Regions from separate parts of the Nocardia sp. 348MFTsu5.1 genome, predicted to be linked through region 4. Evidence: riboswitches for the same ligand, from Rfam matches in the RefSeq annotation. Region 4 holds a riboswitch; each other region holds the start of a gene.
What was found. Region 4 has a riboswitch for S-adenosylmethionine ahead of H290_RS0120530 (bifunctional o-acetylhomoserine/o-acetylserine sulfhydrylase). Riboswitches for the same ligand answer to the same signal wherever they lie in the genome.

Region 1 (4,144 bases), on a different contig from region 4:
CCGCACAGCGGATCGCCGACCTCGATGCCCACACGCCGCACGACCTCCCCGCCGGAAGCTTCGGTTTCAGCGGAACGCCGACGGAACTGGTCGCTGCGCTGACCTCGCTCGCCGATGTCGCCGACGGAGCCCGGATCCATCCGCTGGTCCTCGACGAGGACCTGCGTACCCTTACGCGCTCGGTGCTGCCGCCCCTCATCGAGAGCGGCGTCGTGTCGCGCCCTCTGATCGGGGCCACCCTGCGCGATCACCTCGGACTCGACCGTCCGGCAAACCTGTTGGGAGCGCAATGACCAGGAGTTCTTCGAACGATTACGCCCGCCCGGACGCCAACGTCCACTTCGGGGTGTTCTTCCAGGGCGTGAACCACAACACGATCTGGTCCGATCCGGCGAGCGCATCGCAGATCGATTTCGAGACCTTCCGACGCGTGGCGCTGACAGCCGAACGTGGACTGTTCGACGCGTTCTTCCTCGGTGAAGGCCTGCGATTGCGTGAGCAGCAGGGCAAGATCCTCGATCTCGACATCGCCGGACGTCCCGACGCGATCACGCAACTTGCTGCGCTCGCCGGCATCACCAGCAAGATCGGTCTGGTTGCCACCCAGAACTCGACATACAACGAACCCGCCGACCTTGCGCGTCGTCTCTCGGGTCTGGACCTGTTGTCCGGTGGACGGGCCGGCTGGAACGTCGTCACCACCGACAACGCCTGGACCGGTGAGAACTTCCGGCGCGGCGGTTTCCTCGACCACGCGCTGCGCTACCAGCGCGCCGGCGAGTTCATCGACACGGCCCGGGCGATCTGGGACGGATGGTCCGACGACGCGATCGCCGATGCCGACTCGGCGCGATGGTCACGTGAGGGCGCGATCAACCATGTCTCCCAGTCGAGTTCGCAGTTCGACATCTCCTTGAGGCCCACGCTTCCGCGGAGTCGGCAAGGCCACCCGGTGCTGTTCCAGGCCGGCGACTCCTCGCAGGGTCGTGACTTCGGTGCGAACTATGCCGACGTGATCTTCTCCGCGCACGGTAGCGATTTCGACGACGCGCTCGCCTTTGCCACCGACATGCGAAGCCGGCTGCGTGCAGCCGGCCGAGCGGCGGGGGAGCTGCGGATCCTTCCCGGCAGCGAGGTCGTGCTCGCGGAGAAGGAGTCGGAGGTCGAGGACAAGCTTCGCTGGGTCCGTGAGGGCCAGTACAGCGGCGCCACCGCTTTGTCCCTGGTGGAGCAGGTGTGGGGTCGTGATCTCTCGCACCTGGACCCCGACGGACCACTGCCGACGGACGACCCGGTGGCCGCGCCGATCTCGGTCACCCGCGGTGCTGCACGCGACGGCAAGGACCCGCACGCGATCGCTGCGCAGTGGCGGGCGCTCGCCGAGGCAAAGAACCTGTCGATCCGGCAACTGGCGATCGAGACCTCGGCCCGCAGTGGCTGGATCGGAACACCCGCCCAGGTGGCCGAACGACTCATCCATTTCGTGCGCAGCGGTGCCATCGACGGGCTCAACATCTCGCCGTACATCGTCCCGGGTGGTCTCGATGACATCGTCGATCTCCTGATCCCCGAGCTGCAGGAACGCGGGGCCTACCGGACCCGCTACACCGGCAGCACACTGCGCGAACACCTGGAGCTGCCGCCGGTGCGATCGAGACATCACAGCGTCGGCGCCGACGCTGAGGCGGGCTAGTTTTAACTCGTCTGATTTTTACCGAAGACGCTGGTACGCAACGGTTTATCGCTGTCGATGAATTGACAGTTGGTTGCGGGCCCGCCGTAGACTCACGACCATCCAGAGCGGCCGAGAGACCTGGCTTCAGGACGCCGCAGCAACCCGCCTCAGCGGCGGGTGCTACCGCCAGGATCAATGGAGGAAACGAATGAAGGCACGTATGTCCCGCCCGCTACTCGCCGTGGTCGGCGCCACACTGATGTCAGCCTCGCTGCTCAGTGCCTGTGGCTCCGATGCATCGGGCACCGATGGCGACGCCGGTCCCGCACAGCCGGGCGGCACGTTGCGGTACGGGCTGTCCCAGGCTCCGACTTGCTCGGATCCGACGCAGGGCGGCAGCAACCAGACGATCTACGTCACCCGCCAGGTGGTGGATTCGCTGACCGACCAGAATCCGGAGACGGGCGAGATCACCCCCTGGCTGGCGCAGAGCTGGGACATCAGCCCCGACGCCAAGTCGTTCACCTTCCACCTCAAGGATGGCGTCACCTTCAGTGACGGCACCCCGGTGACGGCTGATTCGGTCAAGAAGAACTTCGACGCCATCATCGCCCTCGGTGCGGCCAAGGCCGCTCTGGCGGGTAGCTATCTCTCCGGCTACACCGGTACGACCGTCGTCGACCCGCTGACCGCTCAGGTGGACTTCAGCTCACCCAACGCCCAGTTCCTGCAGGCGACGTCGACCTCGCAGCTGGGTCTGCAGGCCGACGCCACCGTCGCGAAGACCGCTGAGGAGCGCTGCACCGGTACCAACATCGGCAGTGGACCGTTCACGTACGCGGATTGGCAGCAGGACCGGTCGGTCTCCCTGGCCAAGCGGGTCGGCTACAACTGGAGCTCTCCCGTCTTCAGTCACACCGGCGACGCGTACCTCGACCGCATCGACTTCACGGTTATCCCCGAATCGGGTGTGCGCACCGGATCGTTGGCTTCCGATCAGCTCGACGCGGTCAGTGACGCGCTGCCCCAGGATGCCCCGCAGATCGAGGCGGCCGGCGGCCAGATCCTCACCACGCCGAACCCGGGGGTGACCTTCGGATTCCAGCCGAACGTCACCCGCGGTGTCCTGACGGACCCCGCGGTGCGGCAGGCGATCATTCCGGCGATCAATCGGCAAGAGCTCATCGACACCGTGCTGAACTCCGACTTCAAGGTTGCAACCAGCGCGCTCGCGGCAAACACCCCCGGGTACAAGGATCTTTCTTCTGACGTGACGTTCGATCAGGAGAAGGCGAAGTCCATCCTCGATGCCGCAGGTTGGGTCGAAGGCAGTGACGGCATCCGTGAGAAGGACGGCCAGAAGCTCTCGTTCACCCTCACCTTCAGCGCCGTCTTCGCCGGTAACCAGGCGATCCTCGAACTGGTCCAGCAGCAGCTCAAGGCCGTCGGTATCGATCTGAAACTCGGACTCGTCTCCACTCCGGAGTTCACAGCCCTGCAGGGCAGTGGCGACTACGACGCGGTGTACTACAACGCAACGCGCGCCGATGGTGACATCCTGCGCACCAGCTTCGGACTCACCGGCCGCAACCTGAACCATCGCGGCCCGATCCCCGCACTCGACGATGCATTGACCGGCCAGCTGGCCGCGACCGATAAGGCCCAGCGTGATGCATTGCTGGCCACCGCCCAGGAGCAGATCATCTCGAACGGTCTGTGGCTCCCGACCGTCGAGTTGTCACAGGTCATCGGCGCGGCCACGCATACCCAGGACGTGAAGTTCGATGCATCCGCGAGACTGGCGTTCTACGACACCTGGATCTCCGGGAACTGATCATGTACCGGTATGTCGGATTGAGGGTGCTGCAGGCGATCGGCGTTCTCTGGGCGTCGTTCACCATCGCCTTCGGGATCCTGTTCATCCTGCCGTCTGACCCGGTCAGCATTGCGGTGCAGGGTAATTCGGCATCGCCGGTGGATCAGCAAGCCGTAGCGGACCTGCAGGCCCGCTACGGCTTGGACCAGTCGCTTCTGTCGCAGTATTGGACCTCCCTGTCTCACGCCGTCCGTGGCGACTTCGGTACCTCGATCTCGACGGGGCAGCCGGTGACCACCGCGATCGCGGACGCGCTGCCGAGCACGCTGCAGTTGGCGGTCGGAGCATTGGTGCTCGCCGTGCTGTTCGGTTCGCTCATCGCGTTCGCGACCACCTACAGCCGGGCGCAGTGGCTGCGCACCGCGTTGCAGGCGCTGCCACCACTCGGTGTCGCGATTCCGACTTTTTGGGTCGGTCTGATGCTGTTGCAGGTGTTTTCGTTCAACCTGCACATTTTTCCGGCATTCGGCGACAAGGGCTTCTCCAGCCTGGTGCTGCCGGCGCTCACGCTGGCGATCCCCACCGGCGCGGTGCTCGCGCAGGTGCTGGCGTCGAGTATGGGTACCACCTGGCGGCAACCCTATGTCGAAACA
Region 2 (4,144 bases), on a different contig from region 4:
CGTGCCGCGGTCGCGGATCGCCTGGGGCACCTTCGCGGCGATGTCGTCGACCTTGTCGACACGAACTCGGGTGGACTGCTCCGGTGACAGGTCGAAGCTCTGTCCGTCGGAGGTGACGACCTCGTTCTCGGCCTCAGGGTCACTGCACGCAGTGGCTGTCAGTGCGAGCGCGACCAACGCGGACGCGACAAACGCGAGTCGCCGGCTTGTTTTGGGCATGTTTGTTCCTTGCTTGTTGAAATTGAGATGGATCAGAGGACGTGTGCGAGAAACGCTTTGGTGCGTTCTTCCCTCGGGGAATCGATGATCTCCGACGGGGTTCCCTGTTCGACGATGACGCCGCCGTCCATGAACACCACCGTGTCGGCGATCTCGCGTGCGAAACCCACTTCGTGGGTCACGATGACAAGCGTTGCACCGTCACGTGCGAGCCCTCGAATGACCTCGAGGACTTCGCCGACAAGTTCAGGATCGAGCGCAGATGTCGGCTCGTCGAACAGAATTACTTTGGGCCGCAGTGCAAGTGCCCGGGCGATGGCAACGCGCTGCTGCTGCCCACCTGAGAGCCTGCGCGGGTAGTCGTGCGCCTTGTCTGCGACGCCGACGCGTTCGAGCAATGCCCGTACCTCAGGCTCGACGTCCGACCGCTTGCGCCGCTGCGCTGAAATCGGTGCCTCGATGACATTCTCCAGCACGGTCAGATGCGGAAACAGGTTGAAGTTCTGGAACACAAAGCCGATCCGCGAGCGCTGTTGCAGAATTTCCTTGTTGCTCAGCTCGTGCAGCTTGTTGCCCTTACGCTTGTACCCCACCAGGTCACCGTCGACACGGACGATGCCGTGGTCGACCTTTTCCAGATGGTTGAGGACGCGCAGGAGCGTCGACTTTCCTGATCCTGAAGGCCCGATGATCGCGGTGACCTCACCCGGACGCACGACCAGGTCGATGCCCTTCAGGACCTCGAGAGGACCATAGGACTTGCGAACTCCCCTGACCTCGACCGCATACTGCGACTTCTCCACCGGCTCGGTCATCGGGTCGCCCCGCGCGGCGCGAAGTTGATGTCCGAGAATCTCTTTCGGACCTTCTGGATCGGAGTCAACGGAATGTTGCGCACCGCACCCTTGGCATAATGCCGCTCCACGTAGAACTGCACAATCGACAGGATCGACGTGAAGACGATGTACCAGACAGTGGCGACCATGAGCAGCGGCACGACGCGTCCGCTGCGCCCGTAAATGACCTGCACCTGGTAGAAGAGCTCAGCGATCGCCATGACCGACACGATCGAGGTGCCCTTGAACAAGCTGATGACCTCGTTCGCGGCGTTCGGGAGGATGCCGCGCATCGCCTGCGGCAGGATGATCTTGAAGAACTCGCGGCGCTTCGGAATACCAAGCGCTGCAGCGGCTTCGAGTTGTCCCTGGTCCACCGAGATGATGCCGGCCCGGATGATCTCCGCCGAATACGCTGCCTGATGCAACGCCAGACCGATGATGGCGGCAGTCGAACCACTGATCGCATTGTTGACGTTGAACTCGAAGAAGCCCGGCCCGAAGGGAACTCCTACCGAAAGAGTCTGATAGAGGTACGCGATGTTGAACCAGAACAGCAACTGGACGATCAGCGGAATGGACCGGAATGCCCAGATGTAGAACCAGGCAATCACCTGCAGCACTGGATTATTCGACAGTCTCGCCGCAGCCAGCGCGATGCCGATCGCGAATCCCAGCAGGGATCCCCAGAAGGTCAGCTGGATGGTCAGCCACAGTGCATGCATCACGGACGGCGCAGTGAAGTACTGCGCGAACGTACTCCAATCCCAGCCCGGGTTGGTCGCGAATCCGTGCAAGAACTGGGCGACGACGACCAGCACGGCAATCGCGATGATCCAACGCCACGGATGCCACGTACGTGCGATGACGAGGTCGACGTCATCCACCTCGACCGAGGCGTCGGGAGTGGGGCGGGTAACTATCTGGGTCACCGTAACCACCGGTGTGTGCGGGCAGCGAGCATCGCTGAAGAAGCCTTCCAATAGGGCAGAGAAAATGTGTGTGGATGTGGTGTGTCAGACCTGCGTACAGACGCAGGTGCCCGCTCGACACAGGTCGACGTGCAAACGTCGCCACAAAGCGCGATCCATAATCGTTCCTCCATCGGTCTTGGCGGTAGCACCCACACGTCGTGGGACGGGGTTGCTGCGACGTCGAAGAGCCAAGTCTCTCGGTCGCTCTGGATGGTCAGGAGGAATCTATGCGCTCGACAGACCAGCCGTCAAGTAGCGGCAAACGATTTGTGTTGTGACACTACGCTTTCCGTTTGGAATCACCGTGATTTTGACCTTGCAGGACACCCCGTACATATGGGCGCAGCGAGGTGCGAGCCAACTACTCCACGTCCTCCGTGTCCACCACAACAGTCCCGCGCCAGCCGCCGACCACGCGCATGACGTGGTAGATCAGCAGTGCCGCGATTGCTCCGAGGGAGATTCCGCTGAAGCTCAAATCGCCGATGGTCCACGAGAAGTCGGCGATACCGATCACCAGCGCGATGGCTGCGGTGAATTGGTTGACGGGCTTGGAGAAGTCCACTTTGTTGGTCACCCAGATATGCACACCCAGGATCCCCACAAGGCCGTAGAGCGCCGTGGTGACACCGCCGAGAACTCCCGGCGGGACCGATGCGATGACCGCCCCCACCTTCGGCGACAGACCCAGCAGTACAGCCGCGATACCGGCCACCCAGTAGGCGGCGGTCGAATAGACCTTGGTGGCCGCCATGACACCGATGTTCTCGGCGTACGTCGTCGTGGCAGAACCACCACCGCTGCCGGCCAGCATCGTGGCGATGCCGTCGGCCGCCAATGCCCGGCCGATCTTGTGGTCGTAGTTGATGCCGGTCATGGTGTTGATCGACTTCACGTGCCCGATGTTCTCGACCACCAGAACCAGCACCACCGGCAAGAACATCGGCAGCACCGAGAGGTTGAACGACGGTGACTGGAAGTCGGGCAGGCCAATCCAATCGGCGGCACCGATGGGGTCGGTATCAACCTTGTCGCGGACCAGTGCGAACAGATAGCCGATGACAACGCTGGTGAAGATCGCGAGACGTCCGAGCAAACCCTTGAACAACACCAACGATGCGATCAGCAACACCAACACCAACGTGGCCGTGACCGCGTCCTGCTCGTAGTTCGTCTTCGCCGTCGGAGCCAGGTTCAAACCGATCAGAGCGACGATGGTTCCGGTCACGATCGGCGGCATCAGCGCGTGGATCCAGCCGGTGCCGGCGAAGTGCACCACCACACCGATGACGATCAGTACCGCACCGACCATCACGATGCCGCCCAGCGCCGACGCGTGCCCGTCCGAGGCCGTCGCGGCGAGTACCGGGGCGATGATCGCAAAACTCGAACCGAGGTAGCTCGGCAACTCGTTGCGGGTGATCAGCAAGAACAGAATCGTGCCGATGCCGGAGAACAGCAGCGTCGTCGCCGGCGGGAATCCGGTGAGCACCGGAACGAGGAAGGTCGCACCGAACATCGCCACGACGTGTTGCAAACCGATGCCGACGGTGCGGGGCCACGTCAACCGTTCCTGCGGCGAGACAACGTCTCCGCTGCCGACCGTCGTCCAGCTGAACAGGGATGAACGTTTCAGATCTTCCTGCGACATGCGCACCAGTCTGCGTCATCGCGCGGCGATTCTCGCGACGTACACGACACATCCACCGCGATAAGGTAAATCTCGGCGCGCCGGAAAGGCTGGTCGGCGGTGCGTTGAACTCGATCACCGGGGCGCGCGCGTGTTTGTATTGTTCACGCCAACGTCAGGACTCCACACAGTGCCACACGATCAGCAAAACCCAGAGCAGAAGCCTCGGACGCCGCTGTTCTCTCATGGATCCTGGTCGGAGACGTCGCGCATCGCCGACATTCTCCGGAAGGAGACAATCGGCGGCGCGATACTGCTGGTTGCCACCGTCGTTGCGTTGATCTGGGCCAACTCTGCGTGGGCGGATTCCTACACTTCCCTCAGCGAGTTCCATGTCGGCACCGACGCATTGGGTGTGCACCTGGACTTGTCGCTGGCCACCTGGGCAGCCGACGGATTGCTGGCGATCTTCTTCTTTGTGGTCG
Region 3 (4,144 bases), on a different contig from region 4:
GCACTCGGGGCCCTGCTCAAGGCCGGTGACCGGCTCGTCGCCGCACGCAGCCTGTTCGGTTCGTGCTTTGTGGTGTGCAACGAGATCCTTCCGCGCTGGGGCGTCGAGACCGTCTTCGTCGACGGCGAAGACCTCGAGCAGTGGGAACAGGCACTGTCGAAGCCGACCGACGCGGTGTTCTTCGAGACCCCGTCCAACCCGATGCAGACCCTGGTCGACGTGGAGCGCGTCTGCGAACTCGCACACGCGGCCGGTGCGAAAGTGGTGCTGGACAACGTCTTTGCCACCCCGCTGCTCCAGAGTGGACTCGAACTCGGTGCCGATGTGATCGTGTACTCGGGCACCAAGCACATCGATGGACAGGGCCGTGTGATGGGCGGAGCGGTACTCGGTACCAAGGAGTACATCGACGGACCGGTGCAGACGCTGATGCGGCACACCGGGCCGGCGTTGAGTCCGTTCAACGCCTGGACGCTGCTCAAGGGCCTCGAGACGATGCGGCTGCGGGTGGACCATTCGACCGCCTCGGCTCTGCGCATCGCCGAGTTCCTGGAAGCCGATTCTCGGGTTGCCTCGGTGAGGTATTCGTTCCTGGAATCACATCCACAGCACGAACTTGCAAAGAAGCAGATGTCGGGCGCCGGCACCGTGGTGACGTTCGAACTCGCCGACAACGGTCCGGTATCCGGCAAGGCCCGCGCATTCGAATTGCTCGACGGACTGAAGATCGTCGACATCTCGAACAATCTCGGGGACTCGAAGTCGTTGATCACCCACCCGGCCACGACGACCCATCGCGCGATGGGGCCCGAAGGCCGGGCGGCGATCGGTTTGTCCGATTCGCTGGTGCGTCTGTCGGTGGGACTAGAAGGTGTCGACGATCTGTTGAAGGATTTGGATCAGGCCCTCTAACCGGGCATAGAAATGCCCGCCGAACGCTGGCCGGGCAGGAGAGATTGGAGCGCACATGCTTCACTCTCTCGCTGATTGGGTCATCTCGATCGTGCAGTCGACACCGCCCTGGGCGGTGTATCTCGTCGTGTTCGGGGTGGTCTACGGGGAGGCCGCGCTGCTCCTCGGGCTGGTGTTGCCCGGTGAGACCGTCATGCTGGCCGGTTCGGTGGCAGCGGCCATCGGCGACACCAACATCGGCTGGCTGATCGTCGGTGCCTGCGTTGCGGCGGTCATGGGGGACTCGACGGGCTACTGGTTCGGGCGCCGATCCGGTAGCCGCATCACCGGGTCCCGATTCGGTGGCTGGGTCGGGGAGGAACGCTGGGCACGCGCCGAGGCACTCATCCGCGACGGTGGGGTCGCCACGGTCGTCGGAGCGCGCTGGATCGGATACGTCCGCACGGTCACCCCGTTCGTGGCCGGGATGAGCCAGATGCCCACCCGCCAATATCTCTTCGCAAACGTCGTCGGCGGCGTTTTCTGGGTGATCGTCGTGTGTGTGACCGGTTATGCACTCGGTGAGACGGTCGGTGCGAATCTGCTGTTCTATCTGGCGCTCGCCGCCGGTGTCTCGCTGGCCGGCTACTTCGGCTTTCGGTGGTGGAGGAACCGGAACAGATCACAAAACACCGCTGCCAGCACGGATTAACATTCATGCCGCGTTTAAAAGGCTTGATAGTTGACATGGAAATCAGCGGCCCGGCAATGTGGTTGTAGGTGATGAGTGTCAGCGACAAGCCCCGGCTTGCTGACCGGCAACCCTCCTTTCGCGGCGGGGTGCTCCGGGTGACAACCTGGCCGCGGTCTGTTCGGACGGCGGCAAGCGCGGACTCCCCAGAGTCCTGTTCCGAAGGGATGGCGGGTGACAAGCACCTCCACCAGTGATTTCAGGGAAGAAATCGCGCGATTTGTGAAGGCCCGCCCGACCGACCGGGTTCTTTTCGCGGCCGATTACCCCGAGGCCGTCGCACTGGTCGCCGCCGCGGCGCCCGGCGAAATCCTGACCCTCGATCTGACTGCCGACCTCGCCACCACTGCAGCCCCTTCTCGCCGCGTGGTGCCCGCGCAGATCGATCTGACGACCACCCTGGCCGCCGTGGACAGCGAACTCGCACGCCGGCCGGCGGCCCTCGTGATCGTGCCTGCGGTGGCACCGGCCACCGGTGAGGTATTGCCGCTGCCTGCGTTGGCCGCGATCGCTCATCGTCGCGGTGCGCGCCTCCTGGTCGACGGCAGTGACATCGTCTCCCGGCGCGCAGTCAATCTCACCAGCCACGGCATCGACTACCTGGTGTTGTCCGGACCGTCCGCGGCCGGACCGGCCGTTGTCGTCGGTCGTTCCGACTGGCTCGCGGAAAGTGACGACGCCGCGCCCGAGATCAACATCGTCCTTCCACCCCGGCAGCTGGTCTCCGACCTCGGCTACGAATGGGTCGGGCTCCATGAGCAGGCCTGCTCCGACTGGCTCGATGCCGAGATCGATCGGCTTCCCGGAATCCGCCGGTTGCACCTGTGGACAGATGCCCGCGACCGAGTGGGCATCGCCTCGCTGGCCGTGTCGGGCCATCGCCGGCCCGTCGTCCTCCGCTGGGATGCCGGAACCGGCATCGACGAGCTCGCCAGGCAACTGAACTCACTCGCAGAGAACGTTTTTGAGCAGGAGAAGTCATGACCGAAAACCGACGCGCCCAAGCTCCCCGAACGCGTCCGGAGCTGCTGGTTGCCATTGACGGCGACGACCATCCGCTCGCCTGGAGTGGGCCCCGTCCGACCGAGGCACCGAGTTCGGTGGTCCGCCGGATCCGCCAGCCGGAACTGAGGGGTGGCATCAAGGAACGCGCTGCGCTGCGTGCCGGCTGGCAGGAACTGGGCGACGATCCCGCCGACCTGGTGGTGGCGTTGGAGATCGACGTGGTGATCGCCGACGATGCGGCCACCGCTCGCGCCGAGCTCCTGCGTCTGGGGGAGTCGCGGTTCGGTGACACCGTTCGCTATGTGGGCACTGCCAATGGCCTGCTCACGCTGATCCTCGACATCTACGCCGCAGAGGTCGCAGACGCGGTCATCCTGCGTCCCCTGGATCAGGGACAGGGCGCAGGCTCGGCCCAGCTCATCGCCGAGAAGGTGCTGCCCGGACTGCTCGAACGGGCCGCCGCAGCCTGATTCCCCCCGCCACGCCGCATCCGGGGCGTGGCAGGGGTGGGCGCATCAGCTCTCGCCGTTCTCCCAGCGATCGATGATCTCGGCCCGGGCGCTCTCGGTCAATGAACCGTAGAGCCGTAGCCGGGCCATGCCTCCGTCCGGGAAGATGTCGAGGCGCGCCTCGGTCATCGGCCGATCGGTCTCGACCAGGAACCGGTGGCGGGTGTCGGGCTGCAGTGGCGAGCGCCCCAAGACCTCGAACCATTCACCGTCGTCGCCGTCGCGGCCACGAATCATCGCTGACCCCGGCGCATTGCCGAGGAAGTAGCTGGTGTCGAGTTCGGCCAGGCCGATCGTCGACTCGCCGGCCAATTTCACCTGGACCCAGTCATTTCCGTCATCGCGGCGGCGGGAGGTCTCCCAGCCTTCGCCCATCGTGCGGGCCCGACCGGGCATCAGCAGATTGTTCGGCGAGCCGTAGAACATGTTGGAGCAAGCGGTGATCATGCCGCCGTTCTCGAGCGCGGCGAGGTCGAAGTGGCCGTACGACAAGAACTTCGGATCGGGGACGCCACGACCGTGCACCCGGAACCGGGCCACGCCACCATCGGGATGGATCGACAGCCGTACGTGGGTGAAACGTTCCTTGGAATCCACCCGGAACGGGTTGCGGGTATCACCGTTCACCGCGACGCGGTCGACGATCGTCTGCCACTTGGTGTCCTCGAGAAGCTCGTCCGTGGTCGGAATGCCTTCGACTGCAGCGGCTTCCACCGAGATGTACGGCGGATAGTTACCGACGAACCAGGAGGTGTCGACCACCACGCCGTAGATGACGCCGGGAACCCCGAGGCGGATGATCGCCTGGTCGACACCGGCTTCCCGTCGACGCCGGGTTTCCCAACCGTCGTAGATCTGGCCCTTGTGTCCGAACGTCGCCGGTTGATACTCGGCGTCGGGCGTCTTGATGAGGTTCTGGGACTCTGCGAAGAGGTCGTCGTTGGTCCAGAGGACCGCTCCGCCGAGAGCGCGTAGAGCAAGGTCGGGC
Region 4 (4,144 bases):
GCGAGGTCGAGAGTCTTCTTGAGAAGTTCTGAGACCGCATCGTATTCGGTGAGGAATCCGTCGTGGCCGTTGTCGGAATGCACCACCTGCAACCCGTCGACGCAGCCGGGCATGAATTCGGCCAACTCGATCTGCTGGCGCAGGGGATAGAGCCGGTCGGAGTCGATTCCGCCGATCACGACGGGCACGTGGCAACTCCGCAGTGCGGCCTCGACGCCACCGCGACCCCGTCCGACGTCGTGGTGGTTGAGGACCTCGGACAGCACCACATAGCTGCCCGGATCAAACCGATGTACAAGTTTGTCGGCCTGGTGCTCGAGGTAGCTCTGCACCGCGTAGCGGCCACCGTGCAGTGGATCCTCTTGTCCCTGAGGGAGATTCTCGAACCGCTGGTCGAGTTCGGGTTCATTTCGGTAATACATGTGCGCGATGCGGCGGGCGATACCGAGCCCCGATGTGGGAGTCCGGCCGGTACCGTGGTAATCGCCGTTCTGCCAGTTGGCATCTGCCTTGATGGCCGCGATTTGTGTTGTCTGCGTACCGATCTGGTCTGCCGAAGCACGAGCGCCGACGGCGAGGATCAGGCCGCTACGCACGCGCTCGGGGTAGCCGACCACCCATTCGAGGGCACGCGCGCCACCCATCGAGCCGCCGAGGACGGCTGCGACGGAATCGATCTGCAATGCATCGAGCAATGCCACCTCGGCGCGGACCTGGTCGAGCACGGTGATGTGCGGGAATCGTGAACCCCACACTTGCCCTTCGGAATCCAGTGATGCCGGGCCGGTCGAACCGCGGCACCCGCCGAGGACGTTGGCCGACACGACACACCATTCGTCGGTGTCGACTGCGGCGCCCGGGCCGATCAGCCCATCCCACCAACCGGGGGAGGGCTGATCGGGACCGGCGGGTCCTGTCGCATGGGAGTCGCCGGTCAGGGCATGCAGTGCCAGAACTACATTGTCGCGGGTGGGCGAGAGTGTGCCCCAGCGTTGGAACGCCAGGGTCACATTCTCGATCTGTCCACCGTTGTCCAGCGAAATCGGGCCGACCGGCACACTGGTCAGCTGCCCATCAGGCAGGGATTCCCAGTCCGGATGGGTTCGTGATGGCGTGTGCGGGTCGATGCTCACCTCACTTGGCCGCAGTGAAGCCCGAGTCGAGGTCGGCGATGATGTCGACGACGTTCTCGATACCCACCGCCAACCGGACCAGTCCGGGGGTCACGCCGGCAGCGAGCTGCTCTTCGGCGATCAGCTGGGAGTGGGTGGTCGATGCGGGGTGGATGACCAGCGACCGCACATCGCCGATGTTGGCGACATGGCTGTGCAGCGTGAGGGCGTCGACAAACCGCTTGCCGGCGTCCACCCCTCCGACGATCTCGAAGCCGATGATCGCGCCCTGACCACGCGGAGCCAATTCCTGGCCACGCTTGTACCAGCGTGAGGACTCGAGGCCGGCGTAGGCCACCGACTCCACCTGCGGGTGCTCGGACAGGTACTTGGCCACTGCCTGAGCATTCGACACGTGGCGCTCGATCCGCAGGCTGAGGGTTTCGAGGCCCTGCGCGATGAGGAACGCGTTGAACGGCGAAATGGCGGCACCGGTGTCGCGCAGCCACTGCACGCGGGCCTTGAGGGCGAAGGCCGGAGCGCCGAGATCGGCGAACACTGCGCCGTGGTAACTCGGGTCCGGGGTGGTGAAACCGGGGAACAGGTCCACACCGTCACGCTGGCCGCGCCAGTCGAAGGTGCCGCCGTCGACGATGACGCCGCCGATGGCAGTGCCATGTCCGCCAAGGTATTTCGTGGCCGAATGGACCACGATGTCGGCGCCGTGGGCCAACGGGTTGATCAGGTAAGGGGTGGCGACGGTGTTGTCGACGATCAGGGGCAGACCGGCCTCGTGGGCGACAGCAGAGATGCCGGGCAGGTCGAGGATTTCGTTGTTCGGGTTCGAGATGGTCTCGCCGAACAGCGCGCGGGTGTTGGGCTGGATTGCCGCGCGCCAGCTGTCGAGGTCCTCGGGGTCATCGACAAAGCTGACCTGGATGCCGAGCTTGGGCAGTGTGTAGTGGAAGAGGTTGTATGTGCCGCCGTAGAGACGGGGGCTCGACACCACGTGGCCACCGTTTTCGACGATGTTCAGGATCGAGTACGTCTCGGCGGCCTGGCCCGAGGCGACGAGCAGTGCTGCGACGCCGCCTTCGAGGGATGCGATGCGCTGTTCGACGGCGTCCTGGGTGGGGTTCATGATGCGGGTGTAGATGTTGCCCGGCTCGGCCAAGCCGAAAAGATTTGCGGCGTGCTCGGTGTCGCGGAACGTGTACGACGTGGTCTGGTAGATCGGAAGGGCGCGGGCGGAAGTCGCCGAATCCGGGCTCTGGCCAACATGGACCTGCTTGGTTTCAAAGCTCCAGTTGTCAGCTGGATTGACGTCTGTGTCAGACATGTAGGACTTCTCTTTCTTGGTCGGTAGGGCATCCAATTAGAGGGTCCGACCATCCGGACCCGCGCTTGCCGCGGCGAACCGCAACCTGGTCGTCACCCGGAGCACCCCACCGCGGATGGAGGGTTGCCGGTCAGCTAGCCGGGGCTTGTCGCTGACACTCAGGACCTGGCCAAAAGGATATAACACGCGTCGGAGCCGCTGAGAACCCTCTCGCGCACCTCAATTGCTCCCCGTTTCCGGGCCGATGGATCGCGTATCGTCCTTGCACCGAAACCCCGGGCCCTGGGGTTCCGTTTTCGGGATTCACATGTTCGGAGGATATCTGAGAACAGGTGTTGTCTTTTACGATTGCTTCTCGGGAGTAGCGACCATTCTTTCGAAGCTCTCGGCTCTTCGCGTCAGATAATCCAGGGGGTTCGGAAATGGGTTCGCATACGAAGCGGGCTCGCGCCCGGGACCGATCTGCGGCCCGGCGTCGTGCGATGGCCGCTACGGCAACTGTGGCGGTGACCCTGCCTGTTCTGGGATTCCTGGCTCAGCCGGCTGGTGCAGCGGAGGATTCGGTCGACTGCGCGAAGGGGCGCGTGTTCGTCGTGCCCGGAACCGCGGATCCCAACTCCATCCACACAGCGGGACTGGAGACTCGCTACGGAACCGAAGGCAAGGACTACCGCATCGAGATCATCGACTATCCAGGTGTCCTGTGGCCTCTCGGTGGGACGTCCTACGACCAAAGCGTTGAATTGGGTATAGAGAACCTCGAGACCGCGGTGGCGGTCTATCACGAGGCTTGTCCAGACCAGCCTGTCGTGATCGTCGGCTATTCCCAGGGCGCCCGCATCGCCGGCGATGTGTTGTCCGAGATCGGCCGCGGCGAGAGCCCTGTATCGATCGACCCGACTCAGGTGACCGGTGAGTTGTACTCAGATCCTCGTCGTACGGGGGATGCCGAAGGCCGCGGGGTCGAACTGATCCTTCCGGCCGTGATCCCCGGCATCACGATGAATGGTGCACGCGAGGGTTTCGGTGCCGCGAAAGTCACGCAGTTCTGCGTCGAAGGCGATCCGATCTGCGATCTCCAGGACCCGTTGCACTACCCGCTCCGCGCCGTCGACGGCTTGCTCGGCTACTTCGTCAAACATCTGACCTATGACGATGACATCTCCAAGGGGCCCGACGCCAGCGAGAACTCGCCGCGTGACGTACTCATCCCGTCCGATCCCGCGATCGGGGTCATCCTCGAGAGCCTCGGATTGCCGTTCCGATACATCGCAGTCGACAACCCTCTGCAGTTTCCAGACCTCGCAGTCCTTCGTCCGCTCTTCCATGCCGTGAATCAGTTCCTTCCACCGCTGCCGTACCTCGGGCATGGCGCGTACCTTCCTGACCTATGGGTCCTTCGCGACGCACTGTCGGGAAGTCCGGCTGCCTGGCAGGCCATCGGCGACAGCACGATCAGCATCTTGCGGTACCCGGAGAACTTCGTCCGCGATTGGATCGCGGAGATCGATCGGCAACTCGACCAGCTCGACGGCGCCCGCCTCGGGATCGTACCGGCGCCGACGGTGGCGAATGCGACGCAGCGGACCACGGATTCAGCGGCCTCCGAGTCGGTGTGGATCGAGCCGCATGACCTGACGCCGACCACCCGGCCTGAGGCGGAACCTGCGGAGACCACGCCGGCCCCGACCGA

Region 1: it holds a riboswitch for S-adenosylmethionine, as region 4 does, so the genes downstream of both, H290_RS0119910 (ABC transporter substrate-binding protein) here and H290_RS0120530 (bifunctional o-acetylhomoserine/o-acetylserine sulfhydrylase) in region 4, are expected to answer to the same signal.
Region 2: it holds a riboswitch for S-adenosylmethionine, as region 4 does, so the genes downstream of both, H290_RS0120045 (amino acid ABC transporter permease) here and H290_RS0120530 (bifunctional o-acetylhomoserine/o-acetylserine sulfhydrylase) in region 4, are expected to answer to the same signal.
Region 3: it holds a riboswitch for S-adenosylmethionine, as region 4 does, so the genes downstream of both, H290_RS0106780 (aminotransferase class V-fold PLP-dependent enzyme) here and H290_RS0120530 (bifunctional o-acetylhomoserine/o-acetylserine sulfhydrylase) in region 4, are expected to answer to the same signal.

The regions. Positions count from the first base shown of each region.
Region 1 covers NZ_KB911519.1:112,484-116,627, reverse strand. Annotated here, with positions in the region: gene H290_RS0119920 (LLM class flavin-dependent oxidoreductase) at 1-293, shown strand, start outside; gene H290_RS0119915 (NtaA/DmoA family FMN-dependent monooxygenase) at 290-1,693, shown strand; SAM riboswitch class I at 1,789-1,877, shown strand; gene H290_RS0119910 (ABC transporter substrate-binding protein) at 1,896-3,509, shown strand; gene H290_RS0119905 (ABC transporter permease) at 3,512-4,144, shown strand, end outside.
Region 2 covers NZ_KB911519.1:140,480-144,623, forward strand. Annotated here, with positions in the region: gene H290_RS0120035 (ABC transporter substrate-binding protein) at 1-219, opposite strand, end outside; gene H290_RS0120040 (amino acid ABC transporter ATP-binding protein) at 252-1,034, opposite strand; gene H290_RS0120045 (amino acid ABC transporter permease) at 1,031-1,996, opposite strand; SAM riboswitch class I at 2,154-2,246, opposite strand; gene H290_RS0120050 (uracil-xanthine permease family protein) at 2,391-3,680, opposite strand; gene nhaA (Na+/H+ antiporter NhaA) at 3,850-4,144, shown strand, end outside.
Region 3 covers NZ_KB911511.1:77,005-81,148, reverse strand. Annotated here, with positions in the region: gene H290_RS0106790 (O-succinylhomoserine sulfhydrylase) at 1-912, shown strand, start outside; gene H290_RS0106785 (DedA family protein) at 968-1,603, shown strand; SAM riboswitch class IV at 1,671-1,786, shown strand; gene H290_RS0106780 (aminotransferase class V-fold PLP-dependent enzyme) at 1,817-2,626, shown strand; gene H290_RS0106775 (hypothetical protein) at 2,623-3,117, shown strand; gene alc (allantoicase) at 3,163-4,144, opposite strand, start outside.
Region 4 covers NZ_KB911520.1:51,180-55,323, reverse strand. Annotated here, with positions in the region: gene H290_RS0120535 (homoserine O-acetyltransferase) at 1-1,133, opposite strand, end outside; gene H290_RS0120530 (bifunctional o-acetylhomoserine/o-acetylserine sulfhydrylase) at 1,135-2,451, opposite strand; SAM riboswitch class IV at 2,508-2,617, opposite strand; gene H290_RS30355 (PE-PPE domain-containing protein) at 2,874-4,144, shown strand, end outside.